One region of the Nocardia arthritidis genome, then DNA from elsewhere that is predicted to be linked to it. Evidence: riboswitches for the same ligand, from Rfam matches in the RefSeq annotation. Region 1 holds a riboswitch; each other region holds the start of a gene.
The links. Region 1 has a riboswitch for S-adenosylmethionine ahead of F5544_RS42865 (rhodanese-like domain-containing protein). Riboswitches for the same ligand answer to the same signal wherever they lie in the genome.

Region 1 (9,859 bases):
TCTCGGTGATGTCGGCGGCGGCGCGCTTGAGGTTGAAGCGCAAGGCGCGCACGCCGATCCGGTCCAGCTCGACGATCTCGGAATCGGTGGCGTCGAGATCGAGCGCGATCACCCCGACCCAGCCTTCACCCAGCTCCGCGAGCGCGGCCTTCATGAAGGTCTGGTCGGTGCCCTGGAAGGATCCGCTGACCACGGCTCCACCCGCGATATCGAAGCGCGACATGCGCTTTCGATAGTCGGCGATGGTGTAGGGCTTCGGCAGGTAGCCCTCGTTCTCGACCAGCGGGAACCGCGGATCGATGATGTGGACATGGGCATCGAACACCTGTACAGAATGCCTCAGTACCGGATTTTCCGCTGCGAAGATCGCCAGTTGAGCGCGGCCCTAAACCTTGTGGGGTTCGCTGGCCCGCAGCATGTCCTCGCGCTCGACCACCTTCACCCGCTCGCGGCCCTCGGGTTCGCCGAGCGCGCGCTCGTGCGCGTCGAGGCGGTACCAGCCGTCCCAGGTGGTGAACGGAATCCCCTTGCCCTCCAGGAATTCCACCACTGCCTCCGGGTCGGGCTTCGCGGCCGGGGTGAAGTTCGGGCTGTCGTCCAGCAGGCAGGCGACGGTCTCGTTGGCATCGCCCTTGGTGTGCCCGATCAGGCCGACCGGACCGCGCTTGATCCAGCCGGTGACGTAGGTGGCGGACAGGTATCGCGCCGCGCCGTCGGCGTTCTCGTCGAGCAGCACCCGGCCCGCCTCATTGGGCACGGTGCCCGCCTGCTCGTCGAACGGCAGGTTGGTGATGTTCTGCGACAGGTAGCCGACCGCGCGGTACACGGCCTGCACGTCCCACTCCCGGAATTCGCCGGTGCCCTTGACGTTTCCGGTGCCGTCGAGCTGGGTGCGCTCGGTGCGCAGGCCGACGACCTTGCCGTCCGCGCCCAGCACCTCGGCGGGAGATTCGAAGAAGTGCAGGAAAAGCTTGTGCGGCCGGTCGCCCTGGTCGCGAATCGCCCACTGCTCCAAGGTGTTCGCCACCATGTCGACCTGCTTGGAGTGACGGCGCGCCGCCTCGGAGCCCTCGTCGTAATCGATGTCCTCGGGATCGACGATGACCTCGATGGTGGGCGAGTGGTCCAGCTCGCGTAGTTCGAGTGGGGTGAACTTGGCCTGCGCCGGACCGCGGCGACCGAAGACGTGCACCTCGACGGCCTTGTTCGCCCGCAGGCCCGCGTACACGTTCGGTGGGATCTCGGTGGGCAGCAGTTCGTCACCGGTTTTGGCGAGCACCCTGGCCACATCCAGCGCGACATTGCCGACGCCGAGCACCGCGACCTTCTCCGCGTCCAGCGGCCAGGTGCGCGGTACGTCCGGGTGGCCGTCGTACCAGGAGACGAAATCGGCCGCGCCGAAGCTGCCGTCGAGTTCGATACCGGGGATGTCGAGCGCGCGGTCGGCATTGGCGCCGGTGGAGAAGATCACCGCGTCGTAGTAGACGCGCAGATCGTCGAGGGTGATGTCGACGCCGTAGTCGATATTGCCGAGCAGCCGGACCTGCGGCTTGTCCAGCACCTTGTGCAGCGCGGTGATGATGCCCTTGATGCGCGGGTGATCGGGTGCGACGCCGTAGCGGATCAGGCCGAACGGGGCGGGCATGCGCTCGAACAGATCGATGGACACGTCCGCATCGGATTTCATCAGCGCGTCGGCGGCGTAGATTCCGGCCGGTCCGGCGCCAACGATCGCAATGCGGAGTGGGCGTGGCCCTACACTCTGTTCGGTCATCTTTTACGCGCACCTTATGGTCGAAATTACTGATGGCGTCGGTTCTAGCCCTCTAATAATTAGCTTAGGCTAACTTGACGCGTCCCCTGCGACTGTCCTGTCGTTCGGCTATGACCGCAGGACGCAGTCTCGCGATTCTATCGGTGCCGGGTATACCCGGTGACGGCCGGTCGATGCGCCGGACGGATGCCATAGGAGTTCGCGATCGCGGTCGGGCATGCGGACGAGGCTGGTCGCCGCTCGGCGCGGCCCGATGTCCAGCGGGTTGCCGTCGCGGCCGTCGCGCGCCGGGGCCGCCGCCGGAATTCGGTACCCCACCAGGGATGATCGGACCATGACCGACAAGCAGCCCGCGGCCGACGACGGCGAAGTGATCGAGATCGACCAGACCGACCGCCGGTCCCTGTGGCCGTTCATCGCGGCCGCCTGCTTCGCCGCCGTCGTGCTCGTCGCGATCGTGCTCGGCGGGCTGCTCTCGCCCGCTGAGAAAAATGTCACAACCGCGGACCGGGTCGCGGGTTCGGTGCGCGATTTCGTCAGCGGCGTCAACAACACCGACAGCCCGGCCGCGCCCGGCAGCGTCTGCCAGGGCTTCGATCCGAAGCGTTCGCCGCTCGCGGATCGGCCGAGCGGAAAGACGGTGGAGATCACCAAGATCGAGAATCCGATCGCGGACGGCGACCGGGCCAAGGCGGACGTCACGGTCAAAATCGACGGCAACGAGCGGACGACGACCTGGAACCTGACCCGCTCCGGGGATCGATGGCTGGTTTGCGATTGACACGGTGGCCATTCGTTGGCCATCTTTAGTTGAAGGTCATGAGAACCAGCGTCAAGCCCCGGCTCTGCTGGTCGGCAACCCTCCTCCGCGGTGGGGTGCTCCGGGTGACGACCTGGCCGCGCGCCGAACCCGGGCGCGGCAAGTGCGGATTCCGAGGAGGTCCACATGAGTTACGCCGGTGACATCACCCCGCGGCAGGCGTGGGAAATATTGCGGGAAAATCCGGAGGCAGTCCTGGTGGACGTGCGCACCGAGGCCGAGTGGAAATTCGTCGGGGTGCCCGACACCAGTTCGATCGACCGGCCGACGGTGCTCGTCGAATGGGTCGACAGCCGCGGCGCCCGGAATCCGGAATTCGCCGAGGAACTCAACAAGGCGCTGGCAGGCCGCGGCGCGGACGCCCCCGTCGTATTCATCTGTCGCTCCGGGCAGCGTTCCGCGAACGCTGCACGGGTCGCCACCTCGCTCGGCATCGAACCCTCGTACAACGTGCTGGAGGGTTTCGAGGGCGGGCTGGACGCCGACGGGCACCGCGGCAGTGAAGGTTGGCGCGCGGCCGGACTTCCGTGGCGGCAGTCATGATCGCCGGGGTTGGCGCGCGGCCGGAGCTCTGCCCATCGGCGGCAGTCATGATCGCCCGGGTCGGCTGCCGATCGGCGGCAGTCGTGGTCGCCGGCGGTGTCGAGCCCGCTGGACAATCGGAGGCCTGCTGTCCGGCCGCTGACGAAGGGCGACGGTCATGATCACCGGCGGCGCATTCGACAAACCCCTGCCCGAAGGTGTCGGCCCCGCGACGCTCGGGGTGCGCGGCGGGGTGCGGCGGTCCGGCTTCGAGGAGACCGCCGAGGCGCTCTACCTGTCCTCCGGATTCGTCTACGACAGCGCGGAATCCGCGGAGGCCGCGTTCACCGGGGAGCGGGAGCATTTCGTCTACTCCCGTTACGGCAACCCGACGGTGGCCATGTTCGAGGAGCGGATCCGGCTGATCGACGGCGCCGAGGCGGCTTTCGCGACGGCCAGCGGTATGTCGGCCGTATTCACCGCGCTCGGAGCGCTTCTGGGCGCGGGCGACCGACTTGTGGCCGCGCGCAGCCTCTTCGGTTCCTGTTTCGTGGTGTGCAACGAGATCCTGCCGCGCTGGGGCGTCGAGACCGTCTTCGTCGACGGTGAGGACCTGGACCAGTGGGAGCAGGCGCTTTCGGTGCCCACCAAGGCGGTGTTCTTCGAGACGCCCGCCAACCCGATGCAGACGCTGGTGGATGTGCGGCGGGTGGTCGAGTTGGCCCATGCCGCGGGCGCGAAGGTGGTGCTGGACAACGTCTTTGCCACCCCGCTGCTGCAGCGCGGCTTCGAACTCGGCGCGGACGCGGTGGTCTACTCCGGCACCAAACATATCGACGGACAGGGCCGGGTGCTCGGCGGCGCCATCCTCGGCACCCAGGACTACATCGATGGTCCGGTGAAAACCCTTATGCGGCATACGGGTCCGTCGCTGAGCCCGTTCAACGCGTGGACGTTGCTCAAGGGTTTGGAGACCATGCCGCTGCGGGTGCGGCATTCCACCGATTCGGCGCTGCGGATCGCGCGCTTCCTCGAGGGACATCCCGCGGTGAGCTGGGTGCGTTACCCGTTCCTGGAATCGCATCCGCAATACGAATTGGCCACCAGCCAGATGAGCGGGGGCGGCACCGTCGTCACCTTCGAGCTCGCGGCCGGCGACGGTGAGGCGAAGAAGCGCGCGTTCGAGGTGCTGAACCGGCTGCGAATCGTCGATATCTCCAACAATCTCGGTGACTCGAAGACGTTGATCACGCATCCGGCCACCACCACCCACCGGGCGATGGGACCCGAGGGCCGGGCCACCATCGGCCTGTCCGACGGCGTGGTGCGCCTCTCCGTCGGATTGGAAGATGTCGAGGATCTGCTCGCCGACCTGGATCATGCGCTGAGTTAGATCCGCAACGTTAGAGGCGTGGGTTCCCTTGGGAGTCCACGCCTTTGGCGATTTTCAGGAGTTTTCGATATCCGCGAGGTGCGCGATATTGGCCTGATCGGCGGCGTCGGCGCTGGGCGCGGCGCCGAACCAGGCGTCCAGGATTTCGCGCAGCTCCGCGCTCGACGTCGAACGTAGGCTCAGCGCAAGGACATTCGCGTCGTTCCAGTTGCGCGCGCCCGCCGCGGTCGCGCCATCGGCGCAGAGGGCGGCTCGAATGCCGGACACCTTGTTGGCGGCGATCGATGCGCCGGTGCCGGTCCAACAGCAGACGATGGCCTGATCCGCGCGACCCTCGGCGACCTCGCGGGCCGCGGCCTCGCTCGCCCAGGCCCAGTCGTCGCGCTCGGTGGCGCTCAGCGCGCCGTGCAGCGTGGTCTCGTGACCTCGTTTCTCCAGTTCGGCGCTCAGTTCCGTCGCGACGCCGACGCGTTCGTCGGCGGCCACCGCTATTCGCATGCGTCCAGATTACGGGTTCGATTATTGACAGCATGCTGTCAAATATGACAGCATGCTGTCATGATGAAAACGGTGCACATGGCGGTATACGACACGCTCGCCGATTGGGAGGTCGGTGCGGCGGTCGCGCACATCAACGGCAATCATCAGTGGCATCGGGAACCCGGCGCCTTCCAGGTCAAGACCGTTGGGCCCACCCGGGAGCCGGTGACCACGATGGGCGCGGTGCGCATCGTGCCGGATCTCGCGCTCGACGAGCTGCGCCCGGGGGACAGCGAGATGCTGATCCTGGCGGGCGCGCAAACCTGGGAGTCGGGTGCGCTGGCGCAATTCACGCACAAGGCACGCGAATTTCTCGACGCGGGCGTTCCGGTCGCCGGAATGTGTGGCGCCACTTTCGGTTTGGCGGCTGCTGGCATCCTCGACGATATCGCGCACACCAGCAACGCCCCGGAATACCTTGCCTACAGCGGATATTCGGGCGGAGCCCATTTCGTCCGGCAACCGGCGGTCACCGATCGCAATGTGATAACCGCAAGCGGCACCGCGCCTTTCGAATTCGCGCGCGAGGTGCTCGGCAGGCTCGATGTCTACGAGCCGCACATCCTCGATGCCTGGTATGGGGTATACGGGAAGGGCGACGCCGCCGCCTACGCGGTGCTCGCGGATTACGCGGCCGGGCAGCGCGCGCACGCCTAGTGCGCCGGAATCGAATCGGAGGCGATCGAGTGACCGAACAACGGCTGTTCAGCACCGCGGCAATCACCACATTCAAGCTGAACGGCCAATTCCTCGCCATCGCAGAGGAATTGGCGCGCCCGGCCGGGCTGACGGCCGCCTGGTGGCAGGTGCTCGGCGCGGTGCTGCACACTCCGCTGCCGGTCGCGGGCATCGCCAGGGAGATGGGCATCACCCGCCAGAGCGTGCAGCGCATCGCGGATCTGTTGGTGGACAAGGGACTTGCCGAATACCGCGATAACCCGGCGCACCGCCGCGCCAAACTGGTCGCCATCACCGACGCCGGCCGCGCCGCCATCGCCCGCATCACCCCGCGGCACGCGGTCCTGGCGGACCGTCTCGCAACCGAATTGGGCGCCGAACAGTTCGCGCTGACCGTCGAGGTGCTCACCAAACTGTCCGCGGCGCTGGACGCGATCGGCGAACCGGACTGACGTCAGTCGAACGGATTCGCCGTGCGACCGACCAGATCGGCCACCGAATCGAGAACCATCGTCGGGCGGTAAGGGAACTGCTCGACCGAACCGCGGGTGGAGATGCCGGACGTCACCAGGATGGTGCGCATACCCGCCTCCAGACCCGCGACCACATCGGTGTCCATCCGGTCGCCGATCATCACGGCGGATTGTGAGTGCGCGCCGATGCGCCGCAGCGCCGAACGCATCATCAGCGGATTCGGTTTGCCGACGTAGTAGGGGTCACGGCCGGTGGCGCGGGTGATCAGCGCGGCGACCGAACCGGTCGCGGGCAGTGAGCCCTCGCGGGACGGCCCGGTCGGGTCCGGGTTGGTGGCGATGAACCGCGCGCCCCGCTCGACCAGCCGGATCGCGGTGGTGATCGCCTCGAACGAATAGGTGCGGGTCTCGCCGAGCACCACATAGTCCGGATCGCTGTCGGTGAGCACGTAGCCGATATCGTGCAGCGCGGTGGTCAGCCCGGATTCGCCTACCACATAAGCGGTTCCGTGTGGGCGCTGTTCGTCGAGGAAGGTCGCGGTGGCCAGCGCGGAGGTCCAGATGGCCTCCTCCGGGATGTCGAGTCCGGTGTGCCGCAGCCGGGCCTGCAGATCGCGCGGGGTGCGGATGGAGTTGTTGGTCAGCACCAGGAACGGGGTTCCGTTGTCGCGGAGTTCGGCGAGGAATTTGTCGGCGCCGGGGACCAGGTGGTCCTCATGCACGAGGACGCCGTCCATATCGGTGAGGTAGGACAAGATCGGTTCGGCCGCTGCAGTCACGTGTCAAGTATCCGCTATGGCCGTGCGAACCGGTCGGTGTGCACCGCGCCGCGAAATCCGGGCATATTCCCGCGCTGCCGCGCGGTTGACTACTGTCGGAACGAGCGACGAAAAGACCTCGAGGAGCAGGCATATGGGCGAACTCAAGCTCGGTTACAAGGCATCGGCGGAACAGTTCGGCCCCCGCGAACTGGTGGAAATCGCGGTGCTGGCCGAGGAGCACGGCCTGGAAAGCGCCACCGTGAGCGACCACTTCCAGCCGTGGCGGCACAAGGGCGGGCACGCGCCGTTCTCGCTGGCCTGGATGGCCGCGGTCGGCGAGCGAACCAAGCGGATCCAGCTGGGCACCTCGGTGCTCACCCCGACATTCCGCTACAACCCGGCGGTGATCGCCCAGGCCTTCGCCACCATGGGCCTGCTGTACCCGCAGCGGGTCATGCTCGGCGTCGGCAGCGGTGAGGCGTTGAACGAGATCGCCACCGGCTACACCGGCGAATGGCCGGAATTCAAGGAGCGTTTCGGGCGACTGCGCGAGGCCGTCGACCTGATGCGCGCGCTGTGGACCGGTGAGCGCACCGATTTCGACGGGCAGTACTACAAGACCGTCGGCGCGTCGATCTACGACGTGCCCAAGGGCGGTATCCCGGTCTACATCGCGGCGGGCGGGCCGCTGGTCGCCAGGTACGCGGGGCGCGCGGGCGACGGCTTCATCTGTACCTCCGGCAAGGGTATGGACCTGTACACCGAGAAGCTGATGCCCGCCGTCGCCGAGGGCGCGGCCAAGGCGGGCCGGACGGTGGACGATATCGATCGGATGATCGAGATCAAACTCTCCTACGACACCGATCCCGAACTGGCGCTGGAGAATACGCGCTTCTGGGCGCCGCTGTCGCTGACCGCGGAGCAGAAGCATTCGATCACCGACCCGATCGAAATGGAGGCCGCCGCCGACGCCCTCCCGATCGAGCAGATCGCCAAGCGCTGGATCGTGGCCAGCGATCCGGACCAAGCGGTGGAACAGATCAAGCCCTACATCGATGCGGGCCTGAACCACCTGGTCTTCCACGCCCCCGGCCAAGACCAGAAGCGCTTCCTCGAACTGTTCGAGCGCGACCTGGCCCCCCGGCTGCGCGCGCTCGGGTAGCCGGCTATCCCGCGAACGCCGCGATTCCGGCGTTCGCGGGTCGGTGCGTCAGGCCCGGTGGAGGGCGAAGATGCGCAGGTCGCGGGTGGTGCGGTTGCGGTAGGCCGCGTAGGCGTCGGTGATGTCGGCGAAGAGGGCGAAGATGCGCTCTTTTTCGGCGTCGTCTTCGAGCAGGGTTGCGGTGACCGGGATGCGCTGGCCCGCGATGGCGACCGTCGCGGCCGGGTTCGCGAGCAGGTTTGCCGTCCAGGCCGGGTGGTGGGCCTGGCCGAAATTGCTGCCGATGACGTACAGCACGTCGCCGCCGTGTACGTAGAGCAGCGGTTGGGTGCGTGCCGCACCGGATTTACGACCCGTTGTGGTCAACAGGATGACCGGTGCGCCGATGGGGCCGAGCACCGTGTATTTGGCGTCGGTGCGTTCGAGCACCGCCCGGTCGAGCGGGGTGATCTTGCGGATCAGCCACGAGCCCGGCTTGGTCGCCGCGAACTTGTTCGCAAGGCGGGAAACGGCATTCGTGCGGGAGCCCCACTGCCGGTCGGGGAACTGGTCGGCCATGTGCGGACTATATCCGCCGGGCCGCGCCGCCGCCTGCGCGTCGGGTCGTCCGGCACCTCGGCCCGAGGCCATCGGTCGTGTGTTCGCGGGACCATCGGTGATGACGGTCTCGCTCTACGGTCCAGGTAGCCGCTCGTTCACTAAGCTCTCGGACATGTCCGAGAACGCTCCATCCACCGTGTACATCGCCTCGCCGGAGGGTGACACCGGGAAGTCGACGGTGGCGCTCGGGGTGCTGCAGATGCTGTGCGCGACAACGGCGCGGGTCGGCGTCTTCCGGCCGATCACCCGTTCCACCACCGAGCCCGACTACATCCTGGAGCTGCTGCTCGAGCACAGCACCGCCGATATCGATTACCAGCAGGCCATCGGGGTCACCTACGAGGATGTGCACGCCGATCCGGACGCCGCGATCAGCGATATCGTCATGCGCTTCCACGATGTGGCCAAGGTGTGCGACGCGGTGGTGGTGGTCGGCAGCGACTACACCGATGTGGCCAGCCCGAGCGAGCTGCGCTTCAACGGGCGCATCGCCGCCAACCTCGGCGCCCCGACGCTGCTGGTGCTGCGCGGTTCCGGGCGCACACCGGAGGCGGTCAAACAGCTGGCCGAGCTGTGCACGGCCGAATTGGTGCACGAGCATGCGGAGCTGGCCGCCATCGTCGTCAACCGCTGCGACCCCAGGCAATTGGACGAGGTGACGGCGGTGCTGAAACCGTTCGGCGTTCCGTCGTGGAGCCTGCCGGAGGTGCCGCTGCTGTTCGCGCCGACCATGGCCGAGCTGTGCCAGGCCATCGACGGCGAAATGTACAGCGGCGACCAGGAATTGCTGCAGCGCGAGGCGCTGGAGGTGATGGTCGGCGGCATGACCGCCGAGCATATTCTGGAGCGGCTGGTGGACGGCGTCGTGGTGATCGCGCCGGGCGACCGCTCCGACGTACTGCTCAGCGTGATGAATGCCCATGAGGCGGAAGGGTTTCCGTCGCTGTCCGGCATCATCATGAATGGCGGTATGCTGCCCCATCCCGCGGTGGCCCGGCTGATGGCGGGCCTGCGGGCGAAGCTGCCGATCCTGACCACCGCGCTGGGCACCTATGAGACCACGAGCGCGGTGCACGGCACCAGGGGCCGGATGTCGGCGGGCAGCCCGCGCAAGGTGGATACCGCGCTGGCCCTGA
Region 2 (9,859 bases), 2.0 Mb from region 1:
CATCTTCGACCAGGCCGAAGCGCTGGTCCGCATGGGTTTCGCCGTCGACCCCCGCTGGGCCGCAATGGATTCCGAACTGGTCACCGACTCGCTGCTCACCGTCGCCGAAATGCTGGGCCGCATGGCCGTCAGCGATCCCGAAACCTATCCGCGAGAACGGCTGGAGGCCTTCGTCCAGTCCATCGTCGGCCTGTTGGCGGGCCAAATCCAGCCCGGCTCTTGAGCTTCGGCAGGCCGCCGCTCAGCCGTTTCGGCCACCCCGATGCAACCGCGCCAAACGCATTGTCTCCGTGAGGAGTTTCGAGACAGCCGCCGCCTCGGTGAGGAATCCGTCGTGCCCGTCGCGGGAGTGGACCACCTCGAGCCCTTCGCAACCCGGTAGTAGATCGGCCAGTTCCTGCTGGGTGTGCAGCGGGTACAGGCGGTCGGAGTCGACGCCGCCGACGACACACGGGACGGGGGTGGCCGCGAGCGCCGCGGCGATACCGCCGCGGCCGCGCCCGACGTCGTGCCGGTTCATCGCCTCGGTGAGCAGTACGTAGGTGGCGGGATCGAAACGGTTGCAAAGCTTTTCGGCCTGGTGCTCCAGATAGCTCTGCACCGCGTAGCGGCCGCCGTTCCACGGATCCTCCGCGCCCTGCGCCCGGTTCTCGAAGCGATGATCGAGTTCGGCCTCGGTGCGGTAGGTGAGGTGCGCGATGCGGCGGGCCAGACCCATGCCGGTCATCGGGGCGCGATCGGTGTCGTGGTAGTCGCCGCCCTGCCAGTCCGGATCGGCCTTGATCGCCGCGATTTGCGTTGTCTGGGTACCGATTTGGTCGGCGGTGGCGCGGGCTCCGACGGCGAGCACCAGCGCCGCGCCGACGCGCGACGGCGCGCCGGTCATCCACTCCAGCACCCGCATGCCGCCCATCGAACCGCCGACGACGGCGGCCAGCCCGGAGATGCCGAGCAGATCGAACAACTGCGCCTCGGCGGTCACCTGGTCGCGGATGGAGATCTCGGGAAACCTTGCGCCCCAAGGCCTTCCGTCCGGCGCCAGGGAGGAGGGCCCGGTGCTGCCCTTACAGCCGCCGAGCACGTTGGTCGCGATGACGCACCATTCGTCGGTGTCCAGCGGCGCGCCCGGACCGACCATGCCATCCCACCAACCCGGCAGCGGGTGGATATCGTCCGGCGAGCCGACGACGTGCGAGTCGCCGGTGAGCGCGTGCTCGACCAGTACCACGTTGTCCAGTGCCGCCGAGAGCGTGCCCCAGCGCTGCACGGCCAGATGGACATCCGGCAGCACCACACCGCTCTCCAGGCGTACGTCGCCGATCGGAATGATGCCGAGCTCCCCGTTCGGGGGCGGCAGCGCCACCCCCGAAACGCGCAACGCACTCGGTTCGATCTCCACGGTCACGTCGTCGCCGCCGTGAAACCGGCGCGCAGGTCGGCGAGTATGTCGTCGATGCCTTCGATACCCACCGCCAGGCGCACGAGGCCCGGTGTGACGCCCGCGGCGAGCTGCTGCTCCGGCGTCAACTGCGAGTGCGTGGTCGACGCGGGATGAATGACCAAAGATCGCACATCACCGATATTAGCCACGTGCGAATGCAGCACGAGCGCCTCGACGAAGCGCTTACCTGCGTCTACGCCACCTTTTAGCTCGAATGCGACGATCGCCCCCACACCTTTAGGGGCAATCTTCCGGCCGATTTCATACCACGGTGAGCTCGGCAGCCCCGCGTAGAAGACCCGCTCGACCGCCGGGTGGGTCGAGAGGAATTCGGCGACCGCCTTCGCGTTCGCGACATGCCGTTCGACCCGCAGGCTCAATGTCTCGAGGCCCTGGCTGATCAGGAATGCGTTGAACGGCGACACCGCGGCACCGAGATCGCGCAGCAGCTGCACCCGGGCCTTGAGCGCGAAGGCGGGCGCGCCGAGATCGGCGAAGACCACGCCGTGGTAGCTCGGGTCGGGGGTGGTGAAGCCGGGGTAGCGGGGCGCGCCGTCGGCGTCGCGGACCGTCCAGTCGAAGGTGCCGCCGTCGACGATCACGCCGGCGATGGCGGCGCCGTGCCCGCCCAGGTATTTGGTCGCCGAGTGCACGACGATGTCGGCGCCGTGCGCCAGCGGCTGGATCAGGTACGGGGTCGCGACCGTGTTGTCGACGATCAGCGGCAGCCCCGCGGCGTGCGCGACCTGCGCGATGCCGGGGATGTCGAGCACCGAACTGCTCGGGTTGGCGATCGTTTCGCCGTAGAGCGCCTTGGTGTTCGGCCGGACCGCCGCCTGCCACTGGGCCAGGTCGTCGGGGTCGTCGACGAACGAGACCTCGATGCCGAGCTTGGGCAGCGAGTAGTGGAAGAGGTTGTAGGTGCCGCCGTAGAGGTGCGGGCTGGACACGATGTGATCGCCCGCCCCGGCCAGGTTCAGGATCGCGTAGGTCTCCGCGGCCTGTCCGGACGCCAGCAGCAGCGCGGCGACGCCGCCCTCCAGCGCCGCGATGCGCTGCTCGACCGCGTCCTGAGTGGGATTCATGATGCGGGTGTAGATATTGCCCGGCTCGCTCAGCCCGAACAGCGCGGCCGCGTGATCGGTGTCGCGGAAGACGTACGAGGTGGTCTGGTAGATCGGCAGGGCGCGGGCGCCGGTGGTGTCCTCGGGGGACTGGCCCGCGTGGATCTGCTTGGTTTCGAACGACCAGGCGGTGGGGTCGATGACGGTCATGACTACTCCGAAGATGTTGTGCCAGGGGGTCTTTGGGGGATGCGCAGACGACAGCGACAACACATAGGGATGACCTCCTGACAGCGCGCTTGCTTCCCGACTTTCGGGAGCCCGGTCATCACCCGGAGCACCCCACCGCAGCTGGAGGGTTGCCGACCAGCGAGCCGGGGCTTGGCGCTGGTACTCATGACCTGACGCACATGGTAACCGGCGAACGCGCGCCGATCGAAATCGATGGTTTATGTCACAGCGATTCGACCGACCGCGCCCCCGCGCACGTGCGCACGAATTCGTTGTAGGTCTCGGTGAGCCGGTCGCGGGCGGCGCGGGCCGCGACCTGCAGGTCGCCGTTGAGCACCGCCTCGTTGGACTGTTCCATGGACAGTTGGCCGATGACTTGCCAGGTGTTCAGCACGAGCCGGACGGTGATGCTGTCCGGCGTGGTGCCGAGCCGCTCGGCGAGCGCGGTGGCCAGCATGACGTTCTTCGTGTCGGACATCTCGCGCTGCCGCGCGGCGACCGACGGTGCGTCGCGGATGATTCGCTGCAGCTGCTGGAACTGCTCGAACGGAACAGGGCCGCCGCCGGCCGCCGCGGCGTCGACCACCTGTAGGAACGCCTCGCACAGCGATTCCAGTTCGTTGCCGCGGACCGGCAGGCCGCGCAGGGCCTCGGCCACCTCGGTGCCGAAATCGAGGACGGTGGCGAGCACGATGTCCTCTTTGCTATACCTGCCGTAGTTGTCGTTGTGCGCCAACGATATTGGCTGTGTCTACTGACGAAACGGATTTCTTGTCGGACCTCTGTGTGATGATTGCGATGTGCTGCGGTACAACTTCCGCCTCTATCCAACCTCGGGCCAGCAAGCTGCTTTGGCGCGAGCGTTCGGTTGCGCGCGAGTTGTATTCAACGATGCATTGACTGCCCGGAAGCATGCCTATGAAGCCGGGCGGCACATGACCGACAAGGAGTTGTCGAAGGCGCTAACCCTCGCGAAGAAGAGGCCGGATCGAGCATGGCTGAACGATGTGTCGAGCGTTGTGCTTCAACAGGCGTTGGCGGATCTGAACGCGGCGTACCGCAACTTCTTTGCTTCCCTCGCAGGGAAACGTAAGGGCACATGTGTCTCTGCCCCTCGATACCGATCGCGTCGAAACAATCGGCAGTCGATCCGATTCACCCGCAATGCTCGCTTTCTCATCACGGCCGGAGGCAAACTTCGGCTGCCGAAGATCGGGGACGTACGGGTCGCCTGGTCGAGGCAACTGCCATCGGCTCCATCGTCCGTCACGGTAGTCAAAGACGCATCGGGTCGGTACTTCGCCTCTTTCGTAGTAGAAATGGTGACAACCCCGTTGCCGACTTCGAGCTCAGAAGTTGGTATCGACTTGGGGTTGATACGATTCGCGGTCTTGTCGAACGGAAATGTGATCGACAACCCGCGAACCTTGCGTAACTGTGAACGCAGAATTAGCCGAGTACAGCGGGCGCTGGCCCGTAAACAGAGGGGCAGCAAAAATCGGGCAAAAGCCCGCGTCAGAATGGCCAAACTGCACGCTAAGGTCGCTGATGCGCGCCGAGATTTCGCGCACAAGCAGTCCACGGCGATCATCCGCGAAAACCAAGCGGTATATGTCGAGGATTTGTGTGTGAAGGGGTTGGCGCGCACTCGTCTGGCCAAGTCGGTGAACGATGCTGGTTGGTCGATCTTCATCCGAATGTTGGAAAGCAAGGCTGCTAGGTTCGGGCGGCATTTCAGCCGAATCAATCGCTGGTATCCGTCGACTCAACTTTGTTCGACCTGCGGGGCGCGTAATGGAGCAAAGTTGTTGAGTGTTCGATCTTGGATGTGTACGTGCGGAGCCGCCCACGACCGCGATTTGAATGCTGCTAAGAACATCCTCGCCGCCGGGCAGGCGGAGAGGTTAAACGCCTGTGGAGAGCGGATAAGCCCGACAGTGATGGCGGCACCGCCCGATGAAGCAGGAACCCGCCGAGAGGGTCGCGTGACCCTGGTAGGAATCTCCGGTCTTCGGGCCGGGGAGGAAGCCAATACTTCCAGGTGACGCTGGGCTGGGCCACGGCACCAGGTCGAGGCGAAGGATTCGGGTGTGGCGAGCGCGCTGCTGAACGCCGGGCAGCAGGTGGGCGGCGCGGTCGGCACCGCGCTGCTCACCACCATCGCGGTGCAGGCGCAGAAGAGTTACCTGACCGGGCATCAGGGGCTGGACAACCTGTTCGCGCGTGCCGCGATTCACAGCTACGACGTGGCGTTCTACATCGGCGCCGGATTCTTCGTCGCCGCCATCCCGGTCATCGCGCTGATGATCAGGGACCGGCCGCGGAATCTGATCGAGGGCGACGCCGAGCAACTGGTCGCGGTCGGGGTCTGAGCGCACGGTTTCGCGTGCCGCATCGAAATGTGCGATGCGGCACGCGGATTGCCGCGTTTACGGGTCCTTGCTGGTCGCGCGGGTGCCGGTCCCGCGTACCAATCGGTAGCCTGGGTGGTGTCCGTCACTCGTGGGGGCACCCGCACACCGAGATCATCGGCAGCAGTACGCTTGTCTTGTTTGCACCACGCGTCCCGCGGACAACGCGGGGCATATACGTTGTCTGTTGAACAGCTGGGGTCCGCTCACAAGCGTGTTCGCCTGGCCGTGCAATGAGGGCACCATCCTAGGAGGACACGAAGATCCATGTCCAAGATCAAGGTTGAAGGCACCGTCGTAGAACTAGACGGCGACGAGATGACTCGGATCATCTGGCAGTTCATCAAGGACAAGCTGATCCACCCGTATCTCGACGTGAACCTCGAGTACTACGACCTCGGTATCGAATACCGCGACAAGACAGACGACCAGGTCACCATCGACGCGGCCAACGCCATCAAGCAGCACGGCGTCGGCGTCAAGTGCGCCACCATCACCCCGGACGAGGCCCGGGTCAAGGAATTCGGCCTCAAGAAGATGTGGAAGTCGCCGAACGGCACCGTCCGCAACATTCTCGGCGGCACCATTTTCCGCGCGCCGATCATCATCTCCAACGTTCCGCGACTGGTTCCCGGCTGGACCAAGCCGATCATCATCGGCCGCCACGCCTTCGGCGACCAGTACCGCGCCACCGACTTCAAGGTGCACCAGGCGGGCACCGTCACCCTGACCTTCACCCCGGAGGACGGCAGCGAGCCGATCGTCCACGAGGTCGTGAAGATCCCCGAGGACGGCGGCGTCGTGCTCGGCATGTACAACTTCAAGAAGTCGATCGAGGACTTCGCGCGGGCGTCGTTCAACTACGGCCTGCAGCAGAACTACCCGGTGTACCTCTCCACGAAGAACACCATCCTCAAGGCGTACGACGGCATGTTCAAGGACACCTTCCAGGACATCTTCGACGCCGAGTTCAAGACCCAGTTCGACGCGGCGGGCCTCACCTACGAGCACCGTCTCATCGACGATATGGTCGCCTCCTCCATGAAGTGGGAGGGCGGTTACGTCTGGGCGTGCAAGAACTACGACGGCGACGTGCAGTCCGACACCGTCGCGCAGGGCTTCGGCTCGCTCGGCCTGATGACTTCGGTGCTGCTCACCCCGGACGGCAAGACCTGTGAGGCGGAGGCCGCGCACGGCACCGTCACCCGGCACTACCGCCAGCACCAGCAGGGCAAGCCGACCTCGACCAACCCGATCGCGTCGATCTTCGCCTGGACCCGCGGCCTCGAGCATCGCGGCAAGCTGGATAACACCCCCGAGGTGATCGGCTTCGCGCAGACGCTGGAGGACGTCGTCATCAAGACCGTCGAGGGCGGCCAGATGACCAAGGACCTGGCGCTGCTGGTCGGCGGCGATCAGGGCTACCTCACCACCGAGGAATTCCTCTCCGCGCTCGACGCGAACCTGGCTCGCGCTCTGCGCTGAGCTAAGTCGGCCGCGCTGTCCGCTAACTGCGCAGAGCCGAGTAATACCCCGGCGCTGGGATTCGCCCGGCGCCGGGCGACGGACACGGGCACTCGTACCACCGCATGGTGGGACGGGTGCCCGAGCTGTTTTCCGGTGCGGCGCAGATCACAGCGACCTTCTGGCAAACCGGTTCGACAATGGCAGTGTGCAACGTTTCATACCCGTCTAGCCGGAGGAACAGTGCCATGGTGATCGCGTACGACGGCGGCGACAGCGCGCCGATCAGTTCGGAATGGGCGCTCGGCGACTATCACCGATTCGCCAAGATGGCACTCTGGGATTTCGGCCCGAAATTGGTTGCCGCCTGCGATATCCGGCCGGGCCTGCGGGTGCTCGATGTCGGTGCGGGGACCGGCAATACCGCGATTCCGGCGGCACTCACCGGCGCGGAGGTGATCGCCTCGGATATCACCACCGAGAATTTCGCGGCCGGTCGTGCGGAGGCGGCGGCCCGCGGCGCCCGGCTCGATTGGGTGCGCGGTGATGCTCAGCGGCTGCCCTTCTCCGATCACACCTTCGACGTGGTGACCTCCTCGGTCGGCGCGATCTTCGCGCCACGCCATCAGGACGTCGCCGACGAGTTGATCCGGGTGACCAAACCCGGCGGCACCATCGGGATGATTTGCTGGACCCGGCGCTCGTGGGTCTGCGAAATCCTTGCCACGTTGGCCCATTACGATCCGCCCGCGCCCGATGCGCTGCCGGTGCGGCTGTGGGGCGATCCCGAACATGTCCGGTCGCTGTTCGGCGATCGGATCGCGACGCTGTCGTATACGACGCACGAGTACACCCGTGGTGCGGCGACACCGGTCGAATTCGCCGATTTCTTCATGGCCACATTCGGGCCGATCCCGGCGGCCTTTGACGCGGTGCGGGATCGGCCCGGCCGGGCCGCCGCATTGCGCCGGGATTTGTACGATCTGGCGCGGCGTCACGATGTCGGCACGGCCGGGGCCGCGGAATTCCGCTTCGAATACATCCTGCTGGTGGCCACTACCGCGGTCTGAAACCGTTTTGGGTTACCAAAGGGCGGGGGAGGAGTGCAGCCGGTTGCCGGGGTCGGTGCCCGCGCGGATGCGGCGCAGCCGATCGAGATTGTCTTTGAAGTAGCGGCGCGGGGAATCCGTCGGCTCGAGATAGTTGACGTAGCCGCCGACCGAATGTGCGCCGAGGCGCTCGTGTGCGGCGGCGATCCACCGCGCCGCCTCGGCCGGGTCGGCGGGTTCGGAAACGAACCACTGCAGCAGGGCGATGTGGTCGCGCCACGGAAAAACGGTGTAGTCGAAGGGAATATCGCCGACCGCACCGTTCAGCGGGTCGACGAGCAGGCCGCCGGTGGCGCCGGATCGTGCTCGCGCCGTGAGGATTTCGACGATCGCGTCGGCGATCTCCGGGGTCAGGTCGATCAGTACGTCGGAGCCCGCGACGAAGGCGGTGTGGCCGGGATCGGTGGTGCCGCCCGCCAGAAGTAGTGCGGCGTCGCGCTGACCGAGGGTGTGGCTGTCGACGGAAACCGGTGTGGCGCTTGCGGAAGCGGTGATGGCGGTGATGTTCGCAGCCCCGGTGCCCGCCGGACAGACCAGCAGCACGTCGGTGGTGACGTCGCCATCCCGCACGGCGAATTCCGCTTTGGCCCAGGCGGATCGATCCGCAGTGCGTAACCATTCGGCCCAGCCGGTTAGCACCCGTGCCGCCGACCCGCTCGGAAAGGTCAGCCGCACAATATCTTTGGCGGTAGCAGGACAGGTGCGGAAGGTCAGCGAGGTCACGATGCCCACCTGGCCGCCGCCACCGCCGCGCAGCGCCCAGAACAGGTCGGGTTCGTGTGTCGCGGAGATATCGACCAGGCGGCCGTCGGTGCGCACCAGCGTCGCGGCGCTGAGCCGGTCGCAGGTCAGCCCGTACGCGCGGGATTCGACGCCGATACCGCCGCCGAGCGCGCTGCCCGCGACGCCGACGGTCGGGCAGGTGCCCAGCGGAACGGTCTGCGCGAAGGGCGTGAGCCGGTCCTGCACCGCGAACGTCGTCGCGCCCGCGCCGACGGTGACGTGTCCGGTGGGCGCGTCCGGACCCGGGGCCGGGTCGTAGCGGATGTCGTCGAGCTTGCGCAGATCGACCACGACGGTGCCATCGGCGGCCGAGGCGCCGGTGTACGAGTGGCCGCCGCCGCGCGCGGTCGTCGCGAGCCCGTTCGCCGCGGCGAAGGCGAGCGCGGCCTGGACGTCATCGGTGGTGGCCGCCTGTACCACCGCCGCGGGCAGCGCCGCGTCGAACCGGGTGTCGAACAATCGCTTCGCCGCCGCGTAGTCGGCCTCGCCGGGCAGCAGCACCCGGCCCTGCACCTCCTTGCGGAGTGCGGCCCAATCCTGTTGCGGCACTTGCGGTTCTGCGGGTGCGGTGCCCACGGGCAACAGCGGCGCACCGGAGCAGACCAACGCCGCTCCGGTACCCAATGCGCCGCGCAAGAACGCCGCCCGTGACAGAGGCTTGTCGTCGATACGGCGAAGTCTATCGACGCCGCACTCGTGATCGCTTACGCCGCCGAACCGCAGGGCATGTTGCCAGGCTCGTACTTACCCCGCCGTATGGCAGGTTCCACTTCCGATCAACCCGGTTATCAGGTTCTCGATGACGCACGCCAACTGGGAACTTCCTGAACTCGAGCCGGTCGACGGAGCGGCGTTGGCCGCCGGAGCGGCCAACGCCGCCGAGGTGATGAGCGCCGCCGTCGCCGCGGCGGCGGCCATTCTCTTTCTGATACGCAATGTCGTCCTTACTTTCCTTGGACTCGGCCCCCGGGGGTTGAATCGTAGGTGAACCTGAGCGAATGCTGTTCCCAGCCTTGAACATTCACTCGTTCGATATGTGCAGTCATCGACGCGGCGATCCGGCGTTCCGGCGGAGGGTGTGCCGATGATCACCTGGCGGTGGATCGGCAGGTGCGTGCGGGGCTCGCGCGTCGTCGTCGGCCGAGCGGGGCCGGGTTCCGGATCGCCTGCGGCCCAACGACTTCGCGGCAACTAGGTTCCATTCGGTAGTAGCTGCCCGGGGTGGATCGGCCGTCTGAATTGCCCCGATTCATTAGCTGACCTGCACGGATTTTTAACACAGCGGTGGTGGAGGTCACGTTTACTCGGGAAGCGGATATGCTCAACGGCCGGTTTCATGAATACGTGATCAGCGCC
Region 3 (9,859 bases), 1.1 Mb from region 1:
CTGATCGAGCGCCGCCAGCAGCATGCCGAGCATCAGACCGCTGAGGATTGTCAGGATCTGCCGATGTGTGAAGCCCTCCGTAGGTGCCGCCACTTTATCCGTTACGGTCACGAAACTTTCTCCGTCCCAGTAGTTTCAGCGCCCCACGCGGTCCGCATGGCGGCCAGCAGGTCGGGTTTCTTGCGCTCGTAGTCGTCGACGAATTGCCGCAGCAGCGCGGCGAATTCGGCCCGCTGCCGCGGTGGCCAGTCGGCCATCACCCGGCCCATGTTCTCCGCCCGCCGTTTACGCATGAGTTCGACGGTGGCGTGACCCTCCTCGGTCACCACCAGGACCGTGGCTCGACCGTCCTCCGGATCGGCTTGGCGGACAACGAGTTCGCGTGCCACCAATTGAGCGACCTGCCTGCTCACCGTCGATGCGTCCGAATGCAGCGCCGCCGCGAGGGCGCCCGACCGCATGGGTCCGTGGCATGCCAGATGGAACAGCAGCCCGAACGCGGCCAGATCCACCCCATCCCTGGTGAGGGCGGCCATCTGCGCCGCGGTGCGTTCCCTGATCCGGTGCAGCCGGGACAGTTGTAGCGCGATCGTCTCCAACGACTCGTCTACCGCGTCCACTTCCACTACCTTTGCTTGTACCAATCAATTAGTTGCGTGATACAAGTATGTCTGGACAACAGTCGCCGGGGCAACCGTTTTACCGGGCTTTACCTGCCCTTGAACTGCGGCGGGCGCTTCTCGAACACCGCCTGAATGGCCTCGGTCAGATCCTCCGACGGCAGGAATGCCGCATTCCAGGCCGACACATAGCGCAGTCCCTCGGCCACCTCGGACGCCCGGCGCTGCGCGAGCACATCCTTCACACCCTGCACCACCAGCGGCGGGTTGTCGGCGATCTCGCGCGCCGTCGCATGCGCCGCGTCCAACGCCGCCGCCTGATCCGGGAACACCTCGTTCACCAGGCCGATCCGCTCAGCCCGCGCGGCATCGATATCCTTGCCGGTGAACGCGAGCTCACGCAGCTGTCCCTCGCCGATGATGCCGGGCAGCCGGTGCAGCGAACCGATATCCGCGACGATGGCCACCTTCGCCTCGCGCAGGCTGAACTTCGCGTCGGCGCTCGCGTACCGGATATCGACGGCGGCGATCAGATCGAGGCCGCCGCCGATGCACCAACCGGACACCGCGGCGATCACCGGCTTGCGGCAATCCGCCACCGCGGTCACCGACGCCTGCATGCGGCGCACCTCGTCCAGGAAGGCGGTGCGCGGCGCGGCGAACGCCTTATCGGCCAGCAGCGGACCGAAGGTGCCCGCCATCGCGGGCAGATCCAGGCCATAGGAGAAGTGCCGCCCCGACCCGGTCAGCACGATCGCGCGCACCTCGGGGTCCGCGTCCAGGCCGCGGAAGATCTCCGGCAGCTCGCGCCAGAAGTCCGGGCCCATCGCATTGCCCTTGCCGGGACCGGTCAGCGTCACCTGCGCGACGTGGTCCTTGGTTTCGACGGTGAAAGCCTGCCAGTCAGTCATTCGTACAGCGTAATAGGACCGGTTCGCACGCCGCGACGGCCGGATCGCGCCGCTACCCTTCCGACACCGAATCGCCCGCACCGGCCCGGCGTGACCATCGATACGATTGCGCACGAAGCGGTTTCGGCGCGCACCGGCCATGCGCGGTCCGGTGCCGATCGCCGAAATGCCTGGTACCGCAACGGGTTAACCGGAGTACCCGAATTCTCCGGCGTATCGCCCGCAATCGCTCTAACCTGGTGCCATGCGCAGGTCGTCGTTACCACCGGTCGCATGCCGGGTCTCCGATACCCTCATCGCCCGCGGGCATCACGGTGTCATCGTGAACCAACCGAACCCGACGCACACCGCGGCGGATGCCGCGCGTGCGCTGGGGATCGAGGTCGGGGCCATCACCAAATCACTGGTATTCCTGCTCGACGAGGATCCGGTGCTGCTACTGGTTTCCGGTGCGCACCAGGTGGATCTGGACAACACCGGAAAACGCCTAGAAGGCACGTTGAAACGGGCGCCCGCCGAGATGGTGCAGGAGGTCACCGGGCAGCCGATCGGCGGCGTCGCCCCCGTCGGCCATCCCACCAACCTGCCTACGTGGGTGGATAACGAGCTATCAAGGCATCGCGAGGTGTGGGCCGCGGCCGGACATCCGAATACCGTGTTCCGCACGTCCTTTCACGAACTGGTCCGGATCACCGCGGGCCTGCCGATCGACGTGGACTGAATCACAGGCCAGGCCGTGTTCCGAACCGATCGACCCGGCCGGGCGTAGTTTCGTCATGTGAACGATGCACCGCCGCCCGATACGGGCATCCACATACCGCCGATCCCCGATGATCTGAGCGGTATCACCGCCGAGCAATACCGGGCATCGATGCGGCACTATCCGGCCGGGGTCACCGTTGTCACCCTCACCTCGCCCGGCGGCCCGATCGGCTTCACCGCGACGTCGTTCGCCTCGCTATCGCTGGAGCCACCGCTCGTCTCGTTCAATATCGCGCACACGTCGTCGAGCATCGAAGCGATGCGTTCGGCCGAATCGGTCGTCATCCATTTCCTGGGCGAGCATCAACGGCATCTGGCGCAGCGTTTCGCCAGGACCGCCGAGGAGCGCTTCACCGACAGCTCGCTGTGGACCAGTCTGGAAACCGGTGAGCCGGTGCTGCACGGCACCCCGATCTGGGTGCGCGCCACCGTCGCGCAACTCATCCCGATCGGGGATCACACCTTCGTCGTCGGTCTGGTCACCCGGGTGCACGACAACACCGACGAAAAGCCCGCCGCGGCACCGCTGCTCTATTACAACGGCCGTTACTACCGGCCGACTCCGTTGGGCAACTGAGGAATTCGGCTCAGCCGACCAGGCAGGGCGCGGCGCCGTCCGCGCTGTCGGTATCGAACGGACGGGTCTCCGGCGTGGGATTCCACAGGCCGTTGGTGGTCGCGTAATTCCAGGTGGTGCCGGATTCGACCAGCGCGGCGATCGCGCCGATCAGCCGGTCGACATCGGCGGCGGTGGTGCCGAGCCCGATGCTGGCGCGCAACGCGCCGTCCAGGCCGAGGCGGGCGAGCAGCGGATGGGCGCAGAAGCGACCGTCGCGCACGCCGATACCGTATTCGGCCGAAAGATACGCGGCGACGTGACCGGGCACGAAGCCGTCGACGGTGAACGCGACGATGCCGACGCTCTCGGTGCTGTCGGCCCAGATATTCAGCAACCGCACACCGGGAATGGCGGCGAGCCCGTCGCGCAGCCGGTCGGCGAGTCGATGTTCGTGGGCGGCGAGCGCGTCGGCATCGATGGCACAGAGCGCGTCACAGGCGGCGGCCAGCGCGGCGGCGCCGAGCACATTCGGCGAACCGGCCTCGTGCCGCTGCGGTGCGGGCGCCCATTCGGCCGTCTCCGTGGTCACCTCGCGCACCGCGCCGCCACCGGCCAGATACGGCTGTGCGGCATCGAGCCAATCGCGCCTGCCCACCAGCACCCCGGCCCCGAACGGGGCGTACAGCTTGTGCCCGGAAAAGGCCAGGTAGTCGATTCCACTGTCGCGCAAGCTGATTCGACGGTGCGGCGCGAGCTGGGCGGCATCGACGAGTATCCGCGCGCCGCACTGGTGCGCGATGGCGGCCAACCGCTCCAGCGGCAGCACCTCGCCGGTGACATTGGATGCGCCGGTGACGGCCAGCAATGCCGCGGGCTTGCTGCACAATTCGCCGACGATGCGCCGCACGGTCTCCTCGACGGTGTCGGCGGCCTGAACCACCCGCCTGCCGTGCCGGGTCCACGGCAGGAAATTGGCGTGATGTTCGATATCCAGCACTACCGTGTCGCCCGGTACGCAGGAGGCCAGCAGGTTCAGCGAATCGGTCGTATTGCGGGTGAACACCACCACCTGGTCGTCGGCGGTGTCCAGGAAGCGGGACACCGAGCCACGGGCCGCCTCATAGCATTCGGTCGAGATGCGGGAGGCGTAGCCCGCGCCGCGGTGCACGCTCGCGTAGAACGGCAGCAGCTGCTCGATTCGCGCCGTCACCTGCGCCAATGCCGGGGCGCTCGCGGCGTAGTCGAAGTTGGCGTACGTGGTGGTCCCGCCCTGCACCAGCGGAACGCGGAGCTCGGAGCCGGACACCTGGGCCAGCGGGGCACAGCTCGGATCGATCACAGCGGTCATTGACGTCATCCCATCGGTTCAGGGACTCGCAATCGGGAATCGACGAGTCCGCGCTTGCCGCGCCCGGTCGGGCTGCGGCCCGGTCGTCACCCGGAGCACCCCACCGCGGAGGAGGGTTGCCGGCCAGCAAGCCGGGGCTTTGCGCTGGCACTCATGACCTGATTCAGAGATTGGCAGACGCCTACGGCGGCTGTCAACCCCGTTACTCCGTTGCCAAATCGGACGTTCTGGAGTGACATCGAGGGGTGACCGTTTCGCTGCTGGCCGGATTTATCGGCGTATGCATCCTGCTCTCGATCGTCCCCGGCCCGGATTCCTTTCTGGTGCTGCGCTTTTCGATCGTCAGCGCACGTCCCGGCATTGCCGCCGCGCTCGGCTCCGCACTCGGCGGGATGCTGTGGGCCGTCGTCGTCGCGGCGGGTGTCGCGACGCTGCTCGAGGAATCCGCGACGGCCTACCGGGCGCTGAAGGTGATCGGCGGAATCTACCTGCTGTATCTGGGCATTCGAGCACTGCTGGCCCAGCGGCGGCAACGATCGTATCGGCAAGCCGAATTCGCCTCGGACACTTCGGAATCGGATACGAACGGCACCGCGCGGCCGAGCCGTCCGCCAACGGTGCGCGGCGCCTTCGTCGCCGGGGTGCTCTCGTGCATGCTCAACCCGAAGGTCGGGCTCTTCTACCTCGCGGTGCTGCCGCAGTTCCTGACCGAAGTGACCTTCGGCAACACCCTGGCACTCGGGGCGATCGAATGTTCCGTCGCGGCGACGGAGCAGGTGCTGCTCGCGCTGGCCGCCGCGACCGCGGTCGCGCTGCTGCGCCGCCCTTCCGTGCGCGACCGGCTCGAGCAGATCGCCGCGGGCGTCCTCGCCGTACTCGGCATCGGCACCGCGGCGTCCGCGCTGGCCTGACGATCAGCGTCGACTACCGATCTCCGTGCGCCACAGGATGATAGATGCGATGAGCGCGACCACCAGCGCACCGGTCAGCCACCAGAACGCATGCTGGAATCCGGTCGCCACCGAGGTACCAGCCCGGTAGAGCACCACCGCGAACAGCGCGGAGCCGATCGAACCGCCCACCCGCTGCGTGATATTCACCACCGACGCCGCATCCGGCAACTGATCCCTGCGCACCGCCGCGTACGCCGCGGTGGTCACCGGCATTCCGGTCAGGCCGGTGGCAATTCCGCGAATGAGCAGCAACACCTGCACCAGCACCAGGCTCATGGTGGCGTCCCCGATCGCGAACGGCAGCGTCGCCAGCAGATTCAGCACATTGCCCGCGACCGCGACGACACCGCCGCCGTACCGATCGGTGAGCCTGCCCGCGATCGGCAGCGCGATGATGCCGCCCAGCCCGAAGGTGAACAGCGAAAGACCGGTCGCCACAATGCCTTGCCCATGTAGCAGCTGAAAGTACAACGGCAGCAACAGCATCGAGCCGAACAGCGACGCACCCGCGAACAGATTGGCGACATTCGCCGCGCCGAATACCCTGCTGCCGAACACCGTCAGGTCGAGCAGCGAGCCGACACCGCGCACCGAGCGCAGGATGAACCCGCCCAGCGCGAGCGCGCCGACCACCAGCGGAATCCACACCTGTGAGGCGGAAAGCCCACCGCGGCTGCCGAATTCGCCGAGTCCGTACACGAGCAGCGACAACCCGCCGCCGATCAGCGTGAACCCGATGGCATCGAACGACGCCACTTCATCAGCCTTTTCACTCGCGGGCAGCATGCGCATGGCGAGGACGAAGGCGACGATGCCGAATGGGATATTGATCAAAAACAGCCACTGCCAAGCCAAATGGGCCAACATGACGCCGCCGATGGTCGGCCCGACAGCCGGGGCCGCCACCACCGCGACGCCCACCACGCTCATCACCCGGCCCAGCCGGTGCGGTCCGGCGACCTGCCCGATGATGGCCTGTCCCGCGGGCACCAGCAATCCGGCGGCCAGCCCCTGTGCGATGCGTAATGCGATGAGCCAGCCGATATTCGGCGCGAGCGCGCACAGCCCGGAGGTGACGCTGAAACCGATCAGCGCACCGATCCAGACCCTACTCATCCCGAACCGGCGTCCGAGCCAGCCGACCAGCGGCAGCGAGACCGCGAGCGCGAGCAGGTAGGCGCTGGCAATCCACTGCGAAACATCAAGCGTCGCACCTAGTTTCGCAGCAATGGTACCGAGCCCGACATTCACGAGCGAGGTGTCGAGCATGCCCATCAACGCACCGAAGACGACAACCCCCGCCACCTTCCACACCGATGCCGGAATGGTTTCGGGCGCAAGCACGGCGGCCCCTGCCGCCGTCCTGGTATCCGACATGGATCCTCCACTATTCGTAGGCAACTACAATTGCGGAGGTTATCAACAATCTTGCTGCCCAACAATAGATAGAATCCCCTTATGTCCGCCGACCAGCTGCACCCCCGCGGCCTGCTGCGCTTCCCGACCTACGTCTTCGGCAAGCTGCACCGGGCCGTCCATGCCGAAATCGATGCGTCACTGCGTGAACACTGGGTGCTCGTCTGTCTCGAGGAGTTCACCGATCTCTCCCAGCAACAGGTAGCCACCACATTGCAGATCGATCGCAGCGAGGTCGTTCGCATCATCGACGGCCTGGAGAAGGACGGATTCGTCGTGCGCACCCGCGACCCGGGCGATCGCCGCAAGAACTGCCTGTCCATCACCGCGGCGGGCCGCGCCGAGCGCCGCCGCGTCGACGAGCAGGTCCAACAGGCCACCGACCGGGTGCTCCACCGACTGGACGCGGACGAGCGACGCACCCTGCTACGCCTGGCGCTCAAGGCAATCGGCGAGGACGAGGTGCCACCGCGGGCTTAGCGCGCTATCGAATGCGACCTCAGTCTCGGTGAACGGCAAACGACCATTGCCCCGAGTACCGTTGATTCCTGGTCGGCGCACTGTTTGCCGACTGGTAACCCCACCATGCAACAACGGATAGAGCACCGGGCAGGTCTATGAGAGGTGGACAGGACGTGATGCTGCACTCGGCAGATCCGGCGGCGGCCGCGCCCCCGGCGCGGGATCCGCTGCGCCGCGCCGCGCTGGCGGCGCCCGCCCGCACCCTCGTCGACATCCTGACCGCCACCGCGCAAACCCATCCCGACGCACCGGCCATCGACGACGGCCGCGCCGCACTCACCTACCTCGAGCTGGTCATCGAGATCGAGGCGACACTCGCCCGGCTCACCGCGGCCGGCGTGCGGCCGGGCGACCGGGTCGGGGTGCGCATGCCGTCCGGCCACCGCGAGCTCTACATCACCATCCTCGCCGTCCTGTACGCGGGCGCGGCCTACGTCCCGGTGGACGCCGACGATCCGGAGGAGCGGGCCCGGCTGGTCTTCGGCGAGGCCAGGGTCACCGCGATAGTCACCGCGGCGGGCATCGAGACCACCATCGCGGGCGCGGGCCGCGCCGCACCCGATTCGCAGTGGAGCGCGCTGCCGACACCCGCCGACGACGCCTGGATCATCTTCACCTCCGGGTCCACCGGAACACCGAAAGGCGTTGCGGTGACTCATCGCAACGCCGCCGCATTCGTCGACGCGGAGGCGGGGCTCTTCCTGCGCGACGCCCCCATCGGCCCTGGCGACCGGGTGCTCGCCGGGCTCTCGGTCGCCTTCGACGCCTCCTGCGAGGAGATGTGGCTGGCCTGGCGCAACGGCGCCTGCCTGGTGCCCGCGCCGCGCGAATTGGTGCGCACCGGAGCCGATCTGGGGCCCTGGCTGGTGCGCAGGGAGATCAGCATCGTCTCCACCGTGCCGACGCTGGCCGCCACCTGGCCCGCCGAGGCGCTGGATTCGGTGCGGCTGCTCATCTTCGGTGGCGAGGCGGTACCGCCGGAACTGGCCGAACGCCTTGCCGGACACCGGAATACGAGTCGCGAGGTGTGGAATACCTACGGCCCCACCGAGGCTACCGTCGTGGCATGCGCGGCCCGGCTGGACGGCGGCTCGCCGATCCGGATCGGGCTGCCGCTGGACGGCTGGGATCTCGCGGTCATCGATCAGGCCGGAAATCCGGTGGCGGAGGGCTCATCCGGGGAGTTGGTGATCGGCGGCGCAGGCCTGGCCCGCTACCTCGACCCGGACAAGGATGCCGAAAAGTACGCCCCGCTACCGTCGCTCGGCTGGGAGCGGGCGTACCGCAGCGGCGATCTGGTCCGCAACGAGCGGGCCGGTCTGGTCTTCCTCGGCCGCGCCGACGATCAGATCAAAATCGGTGGCAGGCGCATCGAACTGGGCGAGATCGATAACGCGCTGCAGCTGCTGCCCGGTGTCACCGGCGCGGCCGCGGCGATCCGGACCACCAAGGCGGGCAACAAGATCCTGGTCGGCTATCTCACCGGCGCGGGCCCCGATTTCGACCTGAAGAAGGCCAGAGCCCAACTCGCCGAACAACTTCCGGCACCGTTGGTGCCGAGGCTCGCAGTGGTTCCCGAACTGCCGACCCGCATCTCGGGCAAGGTCGACCGCAATGCGCTGCCCTGGCCGCTGCCCACCGACACCGACGCCGACGACTCCGACCTCACCGGCACGGCCCGCTGGGTCGCCGACCAGTGGGACGCCATCCTCGGCGCCGAAATCACCGGCCTCGACGTGGATTTCTTCGATCTCGGCGGCGGTTCGCTCGCCGCCGCCCAATTGGTCACCGCGCTGCGCGAACGCTATCCACAGATCGCCGTCGCCGACGTGTACGACCATCCGCGGCTCGGCGCGCTGGTGGAACTGCTGGAGGACAGCGAGCCCGCATTCGTCGTCACCGAGCGGGTCGTCGAGCCGACTCCGTTGCGCGCACAGCTCGTTCAGGTGCTGGCCGGTATCCCGTTGGCCACCCTCACCGGCCTGCAGTGGCTGACCTGGCTCGCCATCGTCGGCAATATCGCGCACTGGTCGGGGGCGCTGTCCTGGCTGCCGAACTTGTCCTGGTGGTGGACGCTGCTCGCCTTCGCGCTGTTCATCTCGCCGCCCGGACGGATGGCGATCTGCGTCGCGGGCTCGCGACTGCTGCTGCACGGCGTCGAGCCGGGCACGTATCCGCGCGGCGGTCCGGTGCATCTGCGCCTATGGGCGGCCGTCCGGCTATCCGAGGCCAGCGGCGCCGAAAACCTTTCCGGCGCACCGTGGATGGTGCCGTTCGCGCGGGCGCTCGGCGCCAAGGTCGGCAAGGGTGTCGACCTGCACACCCTGCCGCCGGTCACCGGCATGCTGGAACTCGGCGACGGCTGCAGCGTGGAACCCGAGGTCGACCTGTCCGGCTACTGGATCGATGGCGACCTGGTACATCTCGGCCGGATCAGCATCGGTCCCGGCGCGGTCATCGGCGCACGCTCGATCCTGTTGCCCGGCACCAAAATCGGCAAGAACGCCGAAATCGCGCCCGGCTCATCGGTTTCCGGCCGGATCAAACCGGAGCAGGAGTGGGCCGGCTCACCGGCCGTCAAAACCGGTAGGGCACAGCACCGTTGGCCCGACGAAACCCCGGCACGGGCGGCGCACTGGGTGCTGATCTTCGGCATCACCTCGATGGCGCTGGCCGCCATGCCCATCCTCGGGCTCGGCGCGGGCGGCGCCTTCCTCGCCTGGTTCATCCGCGACACCCGAACGCTCGCGGGCGGACTCGGCCGCGCC

Region 2: linked by a shared signal. The riboswitch ahead of F5544_RS06155 (bifunctional o-acetylhomoserine/o-acetylserine sulfhydrylase) and the one ahead of F5544_RS42865 (rhodanese-like domain-containing protein) in region 1 are both predicted to bind S-adenosylmethionine.
Region 3: linked by a shared signal. The riboswitch ahead of F5544_RS02155 (aminotransferase class V-fold PLP-dependent enzyme) and the one ahead of F5544_RS42865 (rhodanese-like domain-containing protein) in region 1 are both predicted to bind S-adenosylmethionine.

Annotation. Positions count from the first base shown of each region.
Region 1 covers NZ_CP046172.1:9,412,082-9,421,940, reverse strand. The annotation lists gene F5544_RS42880 (amidohydrolase family protein) at 1-325, opposite strand, end outside; gene F5544_RS42875 (FAD-dependent oxidoreductase) at 386-1,774, opposite strand; gene F5544_RS42870 (hypothetical protein) at 2,109-2,555, shown strand; SAM riboswitch class IV at 2,590-2,706, shown strand; gene F5544_RS42865 (rhodanese-like domain-containing protein) at 2,721-3,137, shown strand; gene F5544_RS42860 (O-succinylhomoserine sulfhydrylase) at 3,295-4,509, shown strand; gene F5544_RS42855 (RpiB/LacA/LacB family sugar-phosphate isomerase) at 4,564-5,007, opposite strand; gene F5544_RS42850 (DJ-1/PfpI family protein) at 5,071-5,706, shown strand; gene F5544_RS42845 (MarR family winged helix-turn-helix transcriptional regulator) at 5,736-6,179, shown strand; gene F5544_RS42840 (HAD-IIA family hydrolase) at 6,182-6,937, opposite strand; gene fgd (glucose-6-phosphate dehydrogenase (coenzyme-F420)) at 7,113-8,123, shown strand; gene F5544_RS42830 (nitroreductase/quinone reductase family protein) at 8,172-8,681, opposite strand; gene pta (phosphate acetyltransferase) at 8,836-9,859, shown strand, end outside.
Region 2 covers NZ_CP046172.1:1,414,836-1,424,694, forward strand. The annotation lists gene F5544_RS06145 (TetR/AcrR family transcriptional regulator) at 1-223, shown strand, start outside; gene metX (homoserine O-acetyltransferase MetX) at 242-1,405, opposite strand; gene F5544_RS06155 (bifunctional o-acetylhomoserine/o-acetylserine sulfhydrylase) at 1,402-2,715, opposite strand; SAM riboswitch class IV at 2,796-2,907, opposite strand; gene F5544_RS06160 (hypothetical protein) at 2,960-3,472, opposite strand; gene F5544_RS06165 (RNA-guided endonuclease InsQ/TnpB family protein) at 3,537-4,781, shown strand; gene F5544_RS06170 (hypothetical protein) at 4,827-5,108, shown strand; gene F5544_RS06175 (NADP-dependent isocitrate dehydrogenase) at 5,415-6,632, shown strand; gene F5544_RS06180 (class I SAM-dependent methyltransferase) at 6,860-7,681, shown strand; gene F5544_RS06185 (FAD-binding oxidoreductase) at 7,694-9,139, opposite strand; gene F5544_RS06190 (hypothetical protein) at 9,303-9,491, shown strand.
Region 3 covers NZ_CP046172.1:460,167-470,025, reverse strand. The annotation lists gene F5544_RS02180 (MDR family MFS transporter) at 1-111, opposite strand, end outside; gene F5544_RS02175 (MarR family winged helix-turn-helix transcriptional regulator) at 108-620, opposite strand; gene F5544_RS02170 (crotonase/enoyl-CoA hydratase family protein) at 710-1,531, opposite strand; gene F5544_RS02165 (YbaK/EbsC family protein) at 1,776-2,252, shown strand; gene F5544_RS02160 (flavin reductase family protein) at 2,403-2,870, shown strand; gene F5544_RS02155 (aminotransferase class V-fold PLP-dependent enzyme) at 2,881-4,200, opposite strand; SAM riboswitch class IV at 4,246-4,359, opposite strand; gene F5544_RS02150 (LysE family translocator) at 4,446-5,111, shown strand; gene F5544_RS02145 (DHA2 family efflux MFS transporter permease subunit) at 5,115-6,530, opposite strand; gene F5544_RS02140 (MarR family winged helix-turn-helix transcriptional regulator) at 6,612-7,049, shown strand; gene F5544_RS02135 (Pls/PosA family non-ribosomal peptide synthetase) at 7,208-9,859, shown strand, end outside.